2 regions of the Janthinobacterium sp. BJB401 genome follow, and region 1 is predicted to be linked to the other one. Evidence: riboswitches for the same ligand, from Rfam matches in the RefSeq annotation. Region 1 holds a riboswitch; the other holds the start of a gene.
What was found. Region 1 has a riboswitch for thiamine pyrophosphate ahead of thiC (phosphomethylpyrimidine synthase ThiC). Riboswitches for the same ligand answer to the same signal wherever they lie in the genome.
Positions count from the first base shown of each region.

Region 2: another riboswitch for thiamine pyrophosphate. It lies ahead of HWE17_RS20175 (TonB-dependent siderophore receptor); the one in region 1 lies ahead of thiC (phosphomethylpyrimidine synthase ThiC).

Region 1 is NZ_JABXFH010000005.1:3,680-11,346, reverse strand. It holds gene HWE17_RS05200 (hydroxymethylpyrimidine/phosphomethylpyrimidine kinase) at 1-66, opposite strand, end outside; gene HWE17_RS05195 (thiazole synthase) at 75-869, opposite strand; gene thiS (sulfur carrier protein ThiS) at 1,013-1,225, opposite strand; gene thiC (phosphomethylpyrimidine synthase ThiC) at 1,237-3,150, opposite strand; TPP riboswitch at 3,230-3,345, opposite strand; gene HWE17_RS05180 (hypothetical protein) at 3,430-3,687, opposite strand; gene HWE17_RS05175 (response regulator) at 3,726-4,532, opposite strand; gene HWE17_RS05170 (ATP-binding protein) at 4,561-6,465, opposite strand; gene HWE17_RS05165 (Crp/Fnr family transcriptional regulator) at 6,510-7,250, opposite strand; gene HWE17_RS05160 (bifunctional diguanylate cyclase/phosphodiesterase) at 7,488-7,667, shown strand, end outside.
Region 2 is NZ_JABXFH010000035.1:7,126-14,792, reverse strand. It holds gene HWE17_RS20195 (sensor histidine kinase) at 1-352, shown strand, start outside; gene HWE17_RS20190 (Imm26 family immunity protein) at 397-876, opposite strand; gene HWE17_RS20185 (hypothetical protein) at 970-1,275, opposite strand; gene HWE17_RS20180 (iron-containing alcohol dehydrogenase) at 1,417-2,574, shown strand; TPP riboswitch at 2,642-2,739, shown strand; gene HWE17_RS20175 (TonB-dependent siderophore receptor) at 2,825-4,972, shown strand; gene HWE17_RS20170 (AAA family ATPase) at 4,969-5,517, opposite strand; gene pnuC (nicotinamide riboside transporter PnuC) at 5,517-6,128, opposite strand; gene HWE17_RS20160 (DUF2867 domain-containing protein) at 6,203-6,721, opposite strand; gene HWE17_RS20155 (TetR/AcrR family transcriptional regulator) at 6,789-7,424, shown strand; gene HWE17_RS20150 (bifunctional 2-polyprenyl-6-hydroxyphenol methylase/3-demethylubiquinol 3-O-methyltransferase UbiG) at 7,465-7,667, shown strand, end outside.

The sequences.
Region 1 (7,667 bases):
ATCGGCGGCGATGCCGGCGCCACCCGACGGGTCGGCGCCGGCAAACACGAGAACAGTGCGGCGCATCGGCACCATCACGCCAGGCGGCCCGCCATCGGCGACGATGGCGAGGCGGCAAACTTGCGCGGCATGCGGCCCGCCAGAAATGCTTCGCGACCTGCCCGCACGGCCAGCTTCATCGCACGCGCCATGCGCACGGGGTCGCGCGCGCCGGCAATGGCTGTATTCATCAGCACGCCATCGCAACCGAGTTCCATGGCAATGGCCGCATCGGACGCCGTACCCACGCCAGCATCGACGAGCACGGGCACTTTCGCCTGGTCGATGATCAGCGACAAGTTCCACGGATTCAAGATGCCCATGCCCGAGCCGATCAAGGAGGCCAGCGGCATGACAGCCACGCAGCCGATGTCTTCCAGAATCTTCGCCTGGATCGGGTCGTCGCTGCAGTAGACCATCACGTCAAAGCCATCCTTGACCAGCGCTTCGGCCGCAATCAAGGTTTCCGGCATGTGCGGAAACAGGGTCTTTTCATCACCGAGCACTTCCAGTTTCACCAGATTGCGCCCGCCCAAGAGTTCCCGCGCCAGTTGCAAGGTGTAGACGGCGTCTTTCGCGTTGTAGCAGCCGGCCGTGTTCGGCAAAATCGTGTACTGGTCCGGCGGCACGACATCGAGCAGGCTGGGCGCGTTCGGGTCTTGCCCGATATTCACCCTGCGGATCGCCACCGTGATGATTTGCGCCTCGGCCGCATCCGTCGCTTCGCGCGTCTGCGGCAAGTCCTTGTACTTGCCGCTACCGACCAGCAAGCGTGATTGATACTGTTTGCCTGCGATGGTCAGCAGGTCGTTATGTGTTGCGGTATTCATGTGTTCTTCCTTAAATTTTTAAACGTCCGAAGAAAACCGTAGCGAGCGGCGACGATTTGTGGCCGAGAAGCGCAACCGTGCTTGAGCACGGTGAGCATCGCAGGCCCCAAAGCGCGGCGCGCAGTAGGTTTGCTTGGACGTTTTCAGCCGCCGCCGATGGCGCGGACGATTTCCACTTGGTCTTGTATTTGCAAGACCTGTCCCGGCCACGCCTTGCGCGGCACGACATTGCGGTTGACGGCCAGCGCCAGCGCCTGGTTTTCCAGCGACAGGGCGGCGATCAATTGGTCGAGGGTTTGCCCCGGCGGCACCTGGTGCGGTGCGCCGTTGAGCGTGATGGATATCAATGCAGGCATCACGCTCTCCTTCAGACCTTGCGGTACAGCTCGGCGCCGTTCTTGATGAATTCGATGGCCTTGATTTCCATGCCCTGCTTGAGTGCCTTGTCTTCCGCGATGCCCATGCCGGCCGCGTATTCGCGCACTTCCTGGGTGATCTTCATCGAACAGAAATGCGGGCCGCACATGGAGCAGAAATGCGCCACCTTGGCCGAATCCTTGGGCAGGGTTTCATCGTGGAATTCACGCGCCTTGTCCGGGTCCAGGCCGATGTTGAACTGGTCATCCCAGCGGAATTCAAAGCGGGCTTTCGACAGGGCGTTGTCGCGGATTTGCGCGCCCGGATGGCCCTTGGCCAGGTCGGCCGCGTGCGCCGCAATCTTGTAGGTGATGATGCCGTCTTTCACATCGGCCTTGTTGGGCAGGCCCAGGTGTTCCTTCGGCGTCACGTAGCACAGCATGGCCGTGCCGTACCAGCCGATCATGGCCGCGCCAATGCCCGAGGTGATGTGGTCGTAGCCGGGCGCAATATCGGTGGTCAATGGCCCCAGCGTATAGAACGGCGCTTCGCCGCACTGTTCCAGCTGCAAGTCCATGTTTTCCTTGATCAACTGCATCGGCACGTGGCCCGGCCCCTCGATCATCACTTGCACGTCGTGCTTCCAGGCGACTTGCGTCAGCTCACCCAGGGTTTTCAGCTCGCCCAGCTGCGCCTCGTCGTTGGCGTCATAGATGGAGCCGGGACGCAAGCCGTCGCCCAGCGAAAACGACACGTCATACGCCTTCATGATTTCGCAGATCTCTTCGAAATGCGTGTACAGGAACGATTCCTGGTGATGCGCCAGGCACCATTTCGCCATGATGGAGCCGCCGCGCGAGACGATGCCCGTCAGGCGCTTGGCCGTCATCGGCACATAGCGCAGCAGCACGCCTGCGTGGATGGTGAAATAATCGACGCCCTGCTCGGCCTGTTCAATGAGAGTATCGCGGAAGATTTCCCAAGTTAAATCTTCGGCCTTGCCATTGACCTTTTCCAGCGCCTGGTAAATCGGTACGGTGCCGATCGGCACGGGGCTGTTGCGCACGATCCATTCGCGCGTTTCGTGGATGTGCTTGCCTGTGGACAGATCCATCACGTTGTCGCCGCCCCAGCGGATGGCCCAGGTCATCTTTTCCACTTCCTCGCCTATCGACGAGGTGACGGCGGAGTTGCCGATATTCGCGTTGATCTTCACCAGGAAATTGCGGCCGATAATCATCGGCTCGACTTCCGGGTGGTTGATGTTGGCGGGGATGATGGCGCGGCCGCGGGCGATTTCCTCGCGCACGAATTCCGGCGTGATGTCAAACGGAATGCTGGCGCCGAACGACTGGCCCGGATGCTGGCGGCCCATCAGGTCGGCCAGGCGCTCGCCCATGGGGCCGGAGGCTTTCAGCTCGCGCAAATATTCCTGGCGGCGCATGTTTTCGCGGATGGCGACGAATTCCATTTCCGGCGTGATGATGCCGCGCCTCGCGTAATGCATTTGCGTCACGTTCTTGCCGGCGATGGCGCGGCGCGGCTTGCGGTGCAGGTTGAAACGCAGCTCGGCCAGTTTCGGGTCCGCCAGGCGGGCGATGCCGTAATCGGAGGTCGGGCCGGACAATTCTTCCGTGTCGGCACGTTCGACGATCCACGGCAGGCGCGGCGTATCGAGACCCGAGCGGATGTCGATGTTCACGTCCGGATCCGTGTACGGGCCGGACGTGTCGTAGACGTAGATCGGCGGATTCTTTTCGCCGCCGAACGACGCTTCCGTGTCGGACTGGCTGATTCTGCGCATGGGCACGCGGATGTCGGGGCGGCTGCCCTGCACGTAAATCTTGCGCGAATTGGGCAGCGGCGCGATGGCGGCTTCGTCGACCGTGGCGGTGGCGGAGAGGAATTTCGGGTTGGCGTTCATTTTGGCTCCTTGGCTAGACTTGTTTTAAGCCTGGAGCCAGCTAAGGAGGTTCGGAATTACGCACGCGGAAAGGCGGGGTGCGTTCATCCTAAAGCTTCCCTTCGCTGGCATTATCCAGATCAGGTTCGGAGGGTATTTCTCACCCGCGCTTGCACCGTGTTTCCACAGCGAAAGGCAGGACCCCTAGCGTTTGCCGCCTTGCGGCAGCGAGCCAATTATACGCGGTTCACGCCGCGCGGCCAGATGATTTCTTGCAGGTGTCGTCTTTGTACATCGCCCTTACTTCTTCTTGCCCCAGCGCCAGCTGGTCGGTTCACCCTTCAGCTGGCAGATGAAAATGAGCGCGGCAACGATGGCCACTTCATAGACGATGTAGCCCACCAGCATGGTTTGCGGCGGGAACAGGAAGGCGCCGCAGGCGAACAGCGCCAGCGCGCTCAAAAAGACCAGCCAGCCCTGCCAGGTGATGGGCAATCCCCAGCCCCAGCCATAGGTCTTGGCGGGGAACCAGTATTGCGGCGTTGATTTGTCAGTCATGATTTTTCCTGGTCAGTATCGATAGCACCCAGTATAAATCAGGCAATGCGATGGCGCTCCGTGACATCGAGGCCGATGCCGCGGTAGCCGATGAAGCGGCTGCCATTGTCGAACATCGGCTCGCCGCTCACTTGCAGATACTGCGTGCTGCCGTCGAGGTTGGCGCGGCTATAGATGAAATCGAGAAACGGTTCGCGCGCGGCAATTTTTGCGTCGAGCAAGGCCCGCTCGGTGGCATTCCAGCGCTGTGGCTCTTGCTCGCTGCCGATGCCCAGCATTTCAGCCACGGGGCCGGAAAAGCGCGTCAGGTTGCCCTGCGCATCTTGCTCCCAGTACCAGTCGGACGACAGTTCCGTGAAGCGCTGGAAACGCGCTTCGCTTTCGCGCAACTCCGCCGTGCGCTCTTCCACCATCTGCTCCAGCGACTTGTTGTATTCGGCCAGCTTCTGGTACAGCAGGCGCACTTCCAGCATGTTGTGGATGCGCGTCTTGACTTCCACCAGGTCGAACGGTTTGCTGACGAAATCCTTGGCGCCCGCTTGCAGCGCGCGCAGCTTGTGGCCCGGCTGGGCCGTGATCACCAGCACGGGCAGGTAGCTGCCCGCTTCGATGTCGCGCAAGCCTTCCATGACTTCAAAACCATCCATTTCCGGCATTTGCAAGTCGAGCAGGATCAGGTCGTAGCGGTGCTGCTGGTGCAGCGCGTGCACGGCTTGCGGGTCCATGGTGGAGGTGATGCGCGTATAACCGGCATTGCGCAGCACCTGTTCCAGCAGCATGACGTTCGCCTCCTGGTCATCGACGATGAGGATGCTGGCGTTCAGGATCTCGGTGGCTTGAAGCATGGCGGTATTCCTAAAAATAAATGCTGAATTAGCGTACTGCGTGAATGTCGTCGGCCAGGCCGTGCGCGGCCGCATGGTGCAGGGCCACGTCAAGTGCATCCATGAATTCGACGACCTTGATCGGCTTGGTCAGGTAGCGGAAGAAGCCCGCTTCCAGGCCCTTCTCGATGTCGCGCGGCACGGCGTTGGCCGACAGGGCCATCACGGGAATATGGCTCGTCAGCGGGTCGTCATGCAGGATGTGCAAGGCGCCAAAGCCGCTGATGCCGGGCAGGTTGATGTCCATCAGGATCACGTCCGGCTGATACGTGCGCGCCAGGTCGATGCCCAGGTGCGCATCGATGGCCGTGAGCAATTTCAAATCGCTGCGGCGGGCGATCAATTGCTCCACCAGCGCCAGATTGGCGGGATTGTCTTCCACGTACAGCAAGGTGCGCTGGCTTTCCTGCGGCACCTGCACCTGCGGCAGCGCGTCGCCATCGCCCAGCACCAGGGCCGGCGCGCTGCTGGCGGCCAGCTCGAACCAGAACGTGGTGCCCACGCCGACCGTGCTGTCGACGCCGATGGTGCCACCCATCAATTCGACCAGCTGCTTGGTGACGACGAGGCCGATGCCCGTGCCCTCTTCCGTGCTGTTTTCCTGTCCCAGGCGATTGAAGGGCTGGAACAGCTGGGCCACCTGGCCCGCATCGAGGCCGGCGCCGCTGTCGCGCACGCTGACCCGCACCTTGCCGCCGCGCTGGCTGCAGTCGACGGTGACGGCGCCGCCGCTCTGGTTGTACTTGATGGCGTTCGACAGCAGGTTGACCATCACCTGTTTCACGCGCGTGCGATCCGCATGCACAAAGTAAGCTTCGCCGCAGCGGGGGAATTGCATGCGGATGCCGCGCTTTTCCGCCTGCGGCGCGATCATCGCCTGGCAATCCTGCAACACGTCGAGCAAGGACATGGCTTCCTGCGACAAGGTGACCTTGCCCGATTCGATCATGGCCAGGTCGAGGATTTCATTAATCAAACGCAAGAGGTACCAGCCACCCTTGAGGATTTGCTCGATCGAGCGCTGCTGCGGCGGGCTCGGTGGCGGCACGTCGGACGCCATCAGCTGCGCAAAGCCCAGCACGGCATTGAGCGGCGTGCGCAATTCGTGGCTCATGCTCGACAGGAATTCGGACTTGGCGCGGTTGGCCTTTTCCGCCACCTGGCGCGCCTTCTTCAACTCCGCATTGTTGGTCTCGACCAGCGAACGGGTGTACGCCTGCTGCTCCTGCAGGCGCTGGTCCAGCAAGGCCTGTTCCGCCTCGACCTGCTTGCGTGCCGTGTTGTCCGTGCCGATCAGCAGGTAGCCGATGACCTTGCTTTGCGCATCGCGCAAGGCCGTCACGGAGACGATGGCGGGGAAGCGGCTGCCATCCTTGCGGATATACGTCAGTTCATAAATGTCTTCGATGCCGCGCGTGGCCTTGAACACGAGCGTTTCCACGCCAGGCGTGATGACGGTATCGAGTTCGGCACTGAGGGCGGCCGCGCGCGCGACGATTTCTTGCGCATCGGAAATACCAGCCGGCGTCAGCTTGTCGACCACGTCGCTCGCCGCATAGCCCAGCATGCGTTCGGCGCCCACGTTGAAAATCTGGATCACGCCCTGCGCATCGGTGGCGATGCACGAGAAATTGGCGCTGTTGAAAATCGCATCCTGCAAGGCGCCCGCCTTGAGCAGCTGGCGCGGCAGGCTGGCCGCCAGGGTGCGCCGGTACAGCGCCACGAGCAGCATCAGCAGCAAAAAGACCAGCGCATCGATGACGCAGGCCGTTTCGAACGGCGCGCGCCAGGCCAGCAGCCCGATGGCCAGCAGCCCGATGGCGCTGAACGAAAACGCCAGCGCCATGGGCCAGCGCGACGGTGCGCGCGGAGGAATGTTTTCAACAGATTGCATGAGGTAGCCTGGGCTGTGACAACGATAGAGAGAAGATGCGGTGTTCAGCGCGCCTGGCGCTGGCGCACGTCCGACAACAGGCGCGCGAATTCCTTTTTGACCACGCCATAGCATTCGCACACATGGCCTTCGAGGCCGGCGCGGTCCAGCACGGAAATATGGCCGCGACGGTAGCTGATGAAGCCGCGCGTCTGCAAACGCCCGGCCGCTTCCGTCACGCCTTCGCGGCGCACGCCCAGCATGTTGGCAATCAACTCCTGCGTCATGGTCAGCTCGCGGTTCGGCAGGCGGTCCATGGTCAGCAGCAGCCAGCGGCACAATTGTTGCTCCACCGTATGGTGGCGGTTGCACACGGCCGTCTGCGACATTTGCGTGATCAAGGCTTGCGTATAACGCAGCAGCAAGCGCATGACAGGACCGGCGCGGTCGAATTCTTCCATCAGCAAATGCGCCTTCAGCCGGTAGCCGACGCCGCCCGTCTGCACGACGGCGCGGCTCGGCGTCGAGTTGCCGCCCATGAACAGCGACACGCCCACGACGCCTTCATTGCCGACGCCGGCAATTTCCGACGAGCCGCCGTTTTCCAGCAGGTAGTGAATGGAAACGATGGCCGTGGTGGGGAAATACACATGCTGCAGCTTGTCGCCCGAATCGTAGATCACGTCACCGAGCAGCATCGATACTTGCTCCAGGTGGGGAGCCAGGCGCGCGAAATCGGCGTCGAGCATGGCGGCGAGCAAATGGTTTTGATTCGGGTTGTGCAGCTGGGCATGCGGACTCGACATGGGCAGGTTTCCTGTTTTCCAGTCGTCAGCTAGGGGATAGTTGAAAGGCGTCCGAACGAGGGGCGCCATGTGGTGCAGCGTAACACAGCGCTGGCACAGTGACCCGACTATATTTCTTGTCAGCATCGCCGTCCGTTCGGTAGCGAACGGACGACATTTCGCCGCGCACCCTACAGTCGGTCACTGCCCGGCCTGCCTGATCATGGATCGGCACCGGCGCTGCCACGGGACGTCACCATGCAATCATTCTTCAAACGCATCTCCATTTCCGTTTCCACCTCGGCCCTGCTCACCCTGGCGTTCGGACTGTGCCTGACAGCGCTGTGCTACGCCTCGGCGCGCCAGATCGAAGCGGAAAGCGCACGGCTGCTGCTGCAGTACCACGCCAGCGGGCACACCGTGGGCGCCGCCCTGCTG
Region 2 (7,667 bases), on a different contig from region 1:
CACCGATTTACGCCGCGTATTGAACAACCTGATCGAAAATGCGCGCCGCTATGGCAAGACGCCGGGCAGCGACGTGACGGAAATCGACATCGCCTGCCAGGTACGCACCAGCCACGGCGCGAAAAAGGTGATCATCGAAGTGCAGGACCACGGCACGGGTGTGCCGACGGAAAAGATCGAGCAACTGATGAAGCCGTTCACCCGCCTCGACACGGCGCGTGGGCAGGCGAATGGCGCCGGCCTGGGCCTGGCCATCGTCGACCGCGTGCTGCTGCGCCATGGCGCCGAATTGCAAGTGCGCAACCGCGAAGGCGGCGGCCTGGCGTTTCAGATCAGTTTGCCAGCGGCGTAAGCTAACACGCCGGGGTCAGTCCCGTCGGGCCTGACCCCGTGTCATCAAGCCGACGCCTGCTCCTGCACCAGCAATTTGTTCATCAGCAATTCCGTCGCCCCGTAGCCGTACAGGGAATCGCTTTCCATGCCCGGCGTGTCGAAGGGGATCGATTCCTCGCGATTCAGCTTGGCAGGATCGGCGTCCGCATAGCTGGCGCGCCAGGCGCGCTGCAGGGATTCATTGCGGCGGATAAAGGCCGGCATGGGCCAGTCGTCGCGGTTCCAGTGCGGGCTGTCGCCCAGCAGGGGCCAGCGCTCGTTGAGCAGGGCCATGTCGCCCGTGCGCAGGCGGCGCACGGCCTGTCCCGGCCGCAAGCCTTCCAGCTCGTCCAGCGTGGGCAAGCTGTCGCGCTTCGGCCCGAACATATACGCCAGCATGATGCGCCCGGCAGGCGCCCTGCGCGCCACCACGCCGACGGCATAACCGCCGCCCGGCAGGGGCACGGCAAACCAGCTGCCTTCTCGGTATGGTAATGATTTCATTTCTGCAAACTCCCCCAAAATCGTGTTCGGGGCACAGTCTACGCGAAGCAAGGCGAAAGTGGCGCATGGTACGCCACGACAACAAACCAATAGTTACAATATTTTCTCGTCATAGTGATACTGGGCAACAATTGGCCCCGCCTTGAACAGCGCTTCCTTCATGGCCGTGTCCAGGCGCGCGTCGCGGCGGCGCATCCATTCGAGCAGCATGGCCGCTTCCTTGCGGCTGGTGTCGCCCGCATGCGCCAGCACGCGGCGCAGTTCCGGGTCCGTGCACGCCTCGAAGCGCTGGCTGTTCAGGTCCAGCGCATGCAGCGCGGCGATGGTGGCGCCGATGGCGCGGTGCATGTCGAGCGCGGTGGCCGGCAAGCCGGATTCTTCCAGTGGGACGTTGGTCATGCGCATTCCTTTTCGCGTAGTGGTGACATCGGCTGCATTCTCCACCGCGCGGACGAAAAGCTCAAGCGTCCACGACACGTTTCCACCCGTTCGGCCATAATCATGGCTCAGCAACAGCCTAAACCCAGCAGCAGGAGCCCCATGTTCAATTTCGACTTTTACAATCCGACGCAAATCCTTTTCGGCCAGGGCCAGATCGCCGCCATCACGGCGCTGATCCCGCCGCAGGCCAGAGTGCTCATGACGTATGGCGGCGGCAGCATCAGGCAGAACGGCGTCTATGATGAAGTCAGGGCGGCGCTGGCCGGCCATACGGTGCTGGAATTTGCCGGCATCGAACCCAATCCCAGCTATGAAACCCTGATGCAGGCCGTGGCCATGGTGAAAAGCGAGCGCATCGATTTCCTGCTGGCCGTCGGCGGCGGCTCCGTGGTCGATGGCACCAAGTTCATCGCCGCGGCCGCCCTGCACGAAGGCGAGGCGTGGGACATCCTGGCCAAGGGCGGCAAGATCGTCGAGGCCGCCCTGCCCTTCGGCACCGTATTGACCCTGCCGGCCACGGGGTCCGAAATGAATGGTTCGGCCGTGATCACGCGCAAGGCGACGCAGGAAAAACGCTCGTTCATGAGCCGCAAGGTGTATCCGAAATTCTCCGTGCTGGATCCGTCGAAGACCTTTACATTACCGCTGCGCCAGGTGGGCAATGGCGTCGTCGATGCGTTTGCGCACGTCATGGAGCAATACCTGACTTACCCTGTGAACGCGTCCGTGCAGGACCGTTTCGCCGAAGGCATTTTATTGACCCTGATCGAGGAAGGCCCGAAGGCCCTGTCGCACCCGGACGACTACGACGTGCGCGCCAACGTGATGTGGAGCGCCACCCTGGCCTTGAACGGCCTGATCGGCGTGGGCGTGCCGCAGGACTGGTCCACGCACGCCATCGGCCACGAATTGACGGCCTTGTACGAGCTCGACCACGCGCAGACCCTGGCCATCATCCTGCCCAGCATGCTGCGCGTGCGCAAGCAGGCCAAGCGCGCCAAGCTGCTGCAGTACGCGGCCCGCGTGTGGGGACTCGACGGCGGTGACGAGGATGGACGCATCGAGGCCGCCATCGCGCGCACGGAATTCTTCTTCCGGCACATGGGCGTCAAGACGCGCCTGGCCGACTATGGCCTGAATCACGCCAGCGTGGATGCCGTCGTCTCCGCCCTCGACGCGCACGGCATGACGGCGCTGGGCGAACAGCGTGAAGTGACGCCCGCCGTCAGCCGCAAGGTGCTGGAACTGAGCCTGTAGATTCCATACACACTGTTGTAAAACGGTCAGCCGGGTGGGACAGCTGGCCGTGGTTCATGCTAAGCTGTCAGTTCGCTAGGGGTCCTGGAGCAGTCATCCGGGTGAGAGATACCCTTCGTACCTGATCTGGATAATGCCAGCGAAGGAAAGCGCAAAGTACCTCCCTCCTTTGATAGCTCCTGCGTTGGCGCCAGCCGAACAAGCAGCCTGCCGTGCTCTTTACCGAGTCGGCTTGAACCACGAGCAATCTATGTCCACACCGAATTTATCTGTTTCTGTATTGACCCTGGCGATCCTGCACGCGTTTGCCGTACCCGCCCTGGCCGCGAATGACACCGCCGAAGCCGTCGACCCGCAGGCGCAAAGCATGGCCGAAGTCGTCGTCACGGCCAGCAAGGCGCCGGCCGCCAGACGCGCCTCCGTCGGCGGTTTTTCCGACGCGCCGCTGCTGCAGACGCCGGCGTCCGTCACCGTCATCGGGCAGAAAGAAATACAAGATCTGCAGATCCGCAACCTCAGCGACGCCGTCAAGCTCGACGCCAGCATCAATGAATCGTACAACGCCGTCGGCTATGCGGAACAGTTCACCATCCGGGGCTTCAAGCTCGATACGAACTCCAGCTACCGCAAGGATGGCGTGGCGATCCCCGGTGACACGCAAATTCCGTTGGAAAACAAGGAACGCATCGAAGTATTGAAAGGCCTGGCCGGATTGCAGGCAGGCGTGGCCGCGCCGGGCGGCGTGATCGACTTCATCGTCAAGCGCCCGACCGCCGCGCCATTGCGCACCGTCACCGTGGAAACGCGCGAGCGTGGCACCCTGTATGGCGCCGTCGACCTGGGCGGCCGCCTGGAAGACACGCGCTTCGGCTACCGCGTCAACGTGGCGGCCGAGCGCCTGCGCTCCTACATCAAGGGCGCGGATGGCAACCGCAAGTTCATTTCCGGCGCCTTTGACTGGCAAATCTCGCCGCAAGCGCTGCTGCAACTCGATGCCGACTACCAGGACAAGGCGCAGGCGACGGCGCCCGGCTTCCAGCTGCTGAATAACACGACCTTGCCGACCGGCATCAGCGCCGACGCCATGCTCAACTTGCAGCCGTGGACGCGTCCCGTGGAAACCGTCACCAGCAATATCGGCCTGCGCTTCCAGTACGCCTTCAATGACGACTGGCGCGCCACCGTGTCGGCCAACCAGCACTCGTTCAAGCGCGACGACTACACGGCCTTCCCTTACGGCTGCAGCGCGCAAGACCTGTACCCTGGCTTTTGCGGCAATGGCGACTACGACGTGTATGACTACCGCAGCCTGGGCGAAACGAAAAAACCGCTGAGCGCGCAAGCCATGATCCAGGGCAAGTTCGCCACCGGCTCCCTGCGCCATGAATTCACGGCCGGCGTCTCGACCTTCCGCCGCAAGGACCGCGCCGGCCTGTACGTGTACGACTGGGCTGGCGTGAGCAACATCTACCGCCCGCAGATCGTCGACATGTCGACGGGCGTGCAAGGCCCCGTGCGCCTGGTGCGCAAGGATACGGAAAACTCCGTCTTCGTGCAGGATATCGTCAGCCTGGCCCAAAACTGGAAGCTGCATGGCGGCTTGCGCCATATCAATGTCGACGGCTACCAGTATGTGCTGAAGGCCGACACGGAAATCCGCGCCAAGCATGACTTCCTGCTGCCGAACGTCTCGCTCGTCTACACCCCGCTCGACAATCTGTCCGTGTATGCGGCCTATTCGCAGGGCATGGAACATGGCGGCACGGCCGACCGCAAGGCGGAGAACGCCAACGTGGAATTGTCGCCCAGCCGTTCGAAGCAGATCGAACTCGGCGTGAAAATGGATGTAACGCCGGACTTCATGGTGGCGGCCAGCCTGTTCCAGATCCGCAAGGGCCTGGAATTCCAGAATACCGCAGGCTACTTCGTGCGCGAAGGCCAGGCCCAGCACCGTGGCCTGGAATTGTCGGCCCAGGGCAAGGCATCGTCCAACCTGAGCCTGGGCGCCTCCGTGACAGCCCTGAACAGCCAGCAGTCAGGCACGGGCAATGCGGACCTCGATGGCAAGCGCGTGCCCAACGTGCCGGCCTTCAAGGCAGCCGTGCATGCGGATTACGCCGTGCAACAGGTGGCGGGCTTGAGCGTGAATGGCAGCTGGGAATATGCGGGCAAGAAAGCGTTTGAGTACAGCAACACGACCTTCGTGCCGTCGTACAACGTGTTCAACCTGGGCGCCGCGTACGCCACGCGCATCGCCGGCACGCGCGCCGTGCTGCGCGCCAGCGTCAACAACGTGGCCGACAAGTTCTACTGGCGCGACGTGACGCCGGAATCGGACGGCTATCTGTATCCGGGCGCCAGCCGCACATTCAAGGTCTCGGCGCAGTTCGACTTTTAAGTGAGGGAAATGGCAGGCGCTGCAGCTAGCGCCTGCTGCAGCAAAGGCGCCGCCTGTGCCAGGCGCGCCTCCAGGCTGTCGTGCAGCACGTGGTAGGCGATGCCGCGCGCGTCGAGCTCGTCGAGCAGGTAGCGGTAGATCAGCTGGCGCACGGCTTCCGACTCACGCTGCAAGCCGTCGGCCACCCACGGGCTGTCGGGCGCCGTCACCAGCGTCAGATCGTACTGCGTGGCATCGGCCAGCGCCGCCAGCGGCGCATCGGCGCCATGGAAATAATGGCGGCTGTAGACCACCGTCATCAACGGCGTCGTATCGCAAAACAGGAAGTGACGGGCTTGCGCGGCGGCTGCCGCTTCGCGCTCAACTTGCGTGCGCGCGATGCCATACTGGTCGGCCGCAACGGGCACCCTGCCCTGCGTCTCGACGAATTCGCGCAAGTATTCCGGTACCCAGACGCTGCCGTAGCGCTCGGCCAGGGCGGCCGCCAGGGTCGACTTGCCCGACGATTCCGCGCCCAGGATCGCCACGCGCACGCAACGCTCCATCACTTGAGGACCATCGCGCTCGGCGCGGCCGGTGCCGACTTTCTCCACGCCAGCAAGCCGATGATGGCCATCACGACGAAGAAGGCATACAGCACGGCCGTCAGGGTCAGGCCCTTGTGCAGGTACAGCCACACATACAGCACGTCGACGACGATCCAGGCGATCCAGTTTTCCAGTTTCTTGCGCGACAGCAGGAACTGCCCCACCAGGCTGCCTGCCGTGAGGAAACCGTCCGCATGCGGCACGTCCGTGTCCGTCGTCGTCAGCAGCCAGGCGATCAGCAGGAAGCCGACCAGCCAGCCTGCGGCGCAAGCCATCCAGCCGCGGCCATCGAGGCGCGTGACTGGCAGGACCTTGCCGCCGCTGGCCGGATGCAGCCACTGGTACCAGCCCCAGAACGAGACGCTGATGAACAGCAATTGCAAGGCCATGTCGCCATACAGGCGCGACTCGAAAAACACAAAACCGTAGGCGGCCGAGGAAATGATGGCGAACAGCCACGCCCAGTGATTCTGGCGGATGTTCAGCGCAACGGTTGTCAATGCCAGGACAAAGGAAATCAGTTCAAGCGGCGTGGTGGCAAAACCCAGCAGGAGAAGCGTATCGTTCATGGGAATCGTGATGAGGCTGGTGGTGCAGTATGCAATACCAGCCCTGAATAAGCAAGATTGCCCGCTCAGAGCGCTTAGGCGAAGCCGCCCTTGACGGCGCGCGCCAGCGAACGCTGCACGATCAGCTTGTGGAAAGGCCGGATCACCAGGATGTAGGCGCGTCCCACCGCATTATGGCAATGCACGACGCTGGACATGGTGATGCTGCCATGCGGCCCCGCGTCCCGGTGGCGCAGCACCGACAGGCGGAAGTCCAGGTGGCTGTCATCCTCGCCCACGATGATTTCATCGTCGCTGACGGCAAAGATGCGGAAGATGCCGATGCGCTTGCCTGGCCGCGCTTCCATCTGCCTGGCCGTACGGATGCCGAAGCGCGCCACGATGGCGTCGCGCACCACCATCAGCTTGCGCGCCCAGCCCGGCTGGCTGCCCAGCAGGATGCGCGCCAGGCTTTCCATGTCCATCTGGCGCGCCTGCGCGGTCGGCAGGTCGACGGCGTACGCGTCGGCCAGGTGGCTGCCCGGGTACAAAGGGGCGATGCTGGCGCCGGGCGGCATGGCCACGGCGCGTACCACGTTGCTCATCTCTTGCATGTGCTCTCCATGTGTTCAGTGATAACATGAGCATCATACACGACAATGTGAACAGCGATAACATAGAATGACAAGCCCAAGTACTTACCATCACGGCAACCTGCGCGACACCCTGGTCGCCGCCACCATCGCGCAACTGGCGCAGCAGCACGACGCCACCCTCTCGCTGCGCGAACTGGCGCGCACGGTGGGCGTGTCGATCGCCGCCGTGTACCGCCACTTCCCCAGCAAGGAAGCCTTGCTGGCCGACGTGGCGGCGGCCGGCTTCGCCAGCCTGATCGCCAAGTGGGAGGCAGAACTGCCGCCGCAGGGCAGCCTGCCCTCCGAGCAGCGTTTTCAGCTGCTGGGCCAGCAATACATCGAATTCGCCCTGGCCGCACCGGCCCACTACCGGCTGATGTTCGAGCACCAGGACGTGCGCCAGTTCCCCGCCCTGCTGGAAGCGGCGCAGGCGTGCTTCCAGTACGTGCTGCAGACGGCCGGCGCGGCCGTGCGCGAAGCGGGCCTCGATGCGCGCTGGGACAAGGCCGCCGCCAGCGCCGGCTGGTCGCTGGGCCATGGCTACGTGATGCTGCTGCTGAGCGGCCGCCTGGCCATGGCGGACGGCGGCGACGATTTATCGCCCGCGATGGTGCCGCGCTTTTTCCAGTTGCCGGTGGAGGCGTTGCGGCAGGCGCATCAGCAAGCGGGAGAACAGCAATGACGGCCATCGCCAGATGCACCGGCTGATCATGCAACATCCCATGGAACCATCCACTGTCCCGGGCACCGAGGGCTATGCAGACAATGCAGGGCAGCTCATCGCCCGATACGACAGCGTTGCCTTCCTGGAGAAGTACCGCCCCGTTGCTCATCTCTTGCCGACGCGAGCAAGCAGCGTGCTCGACATCGGCGCCGGGACAGGCGGCGACGCGGCGTGCCTGGCAAGCCTGGGGCACACAGTGGT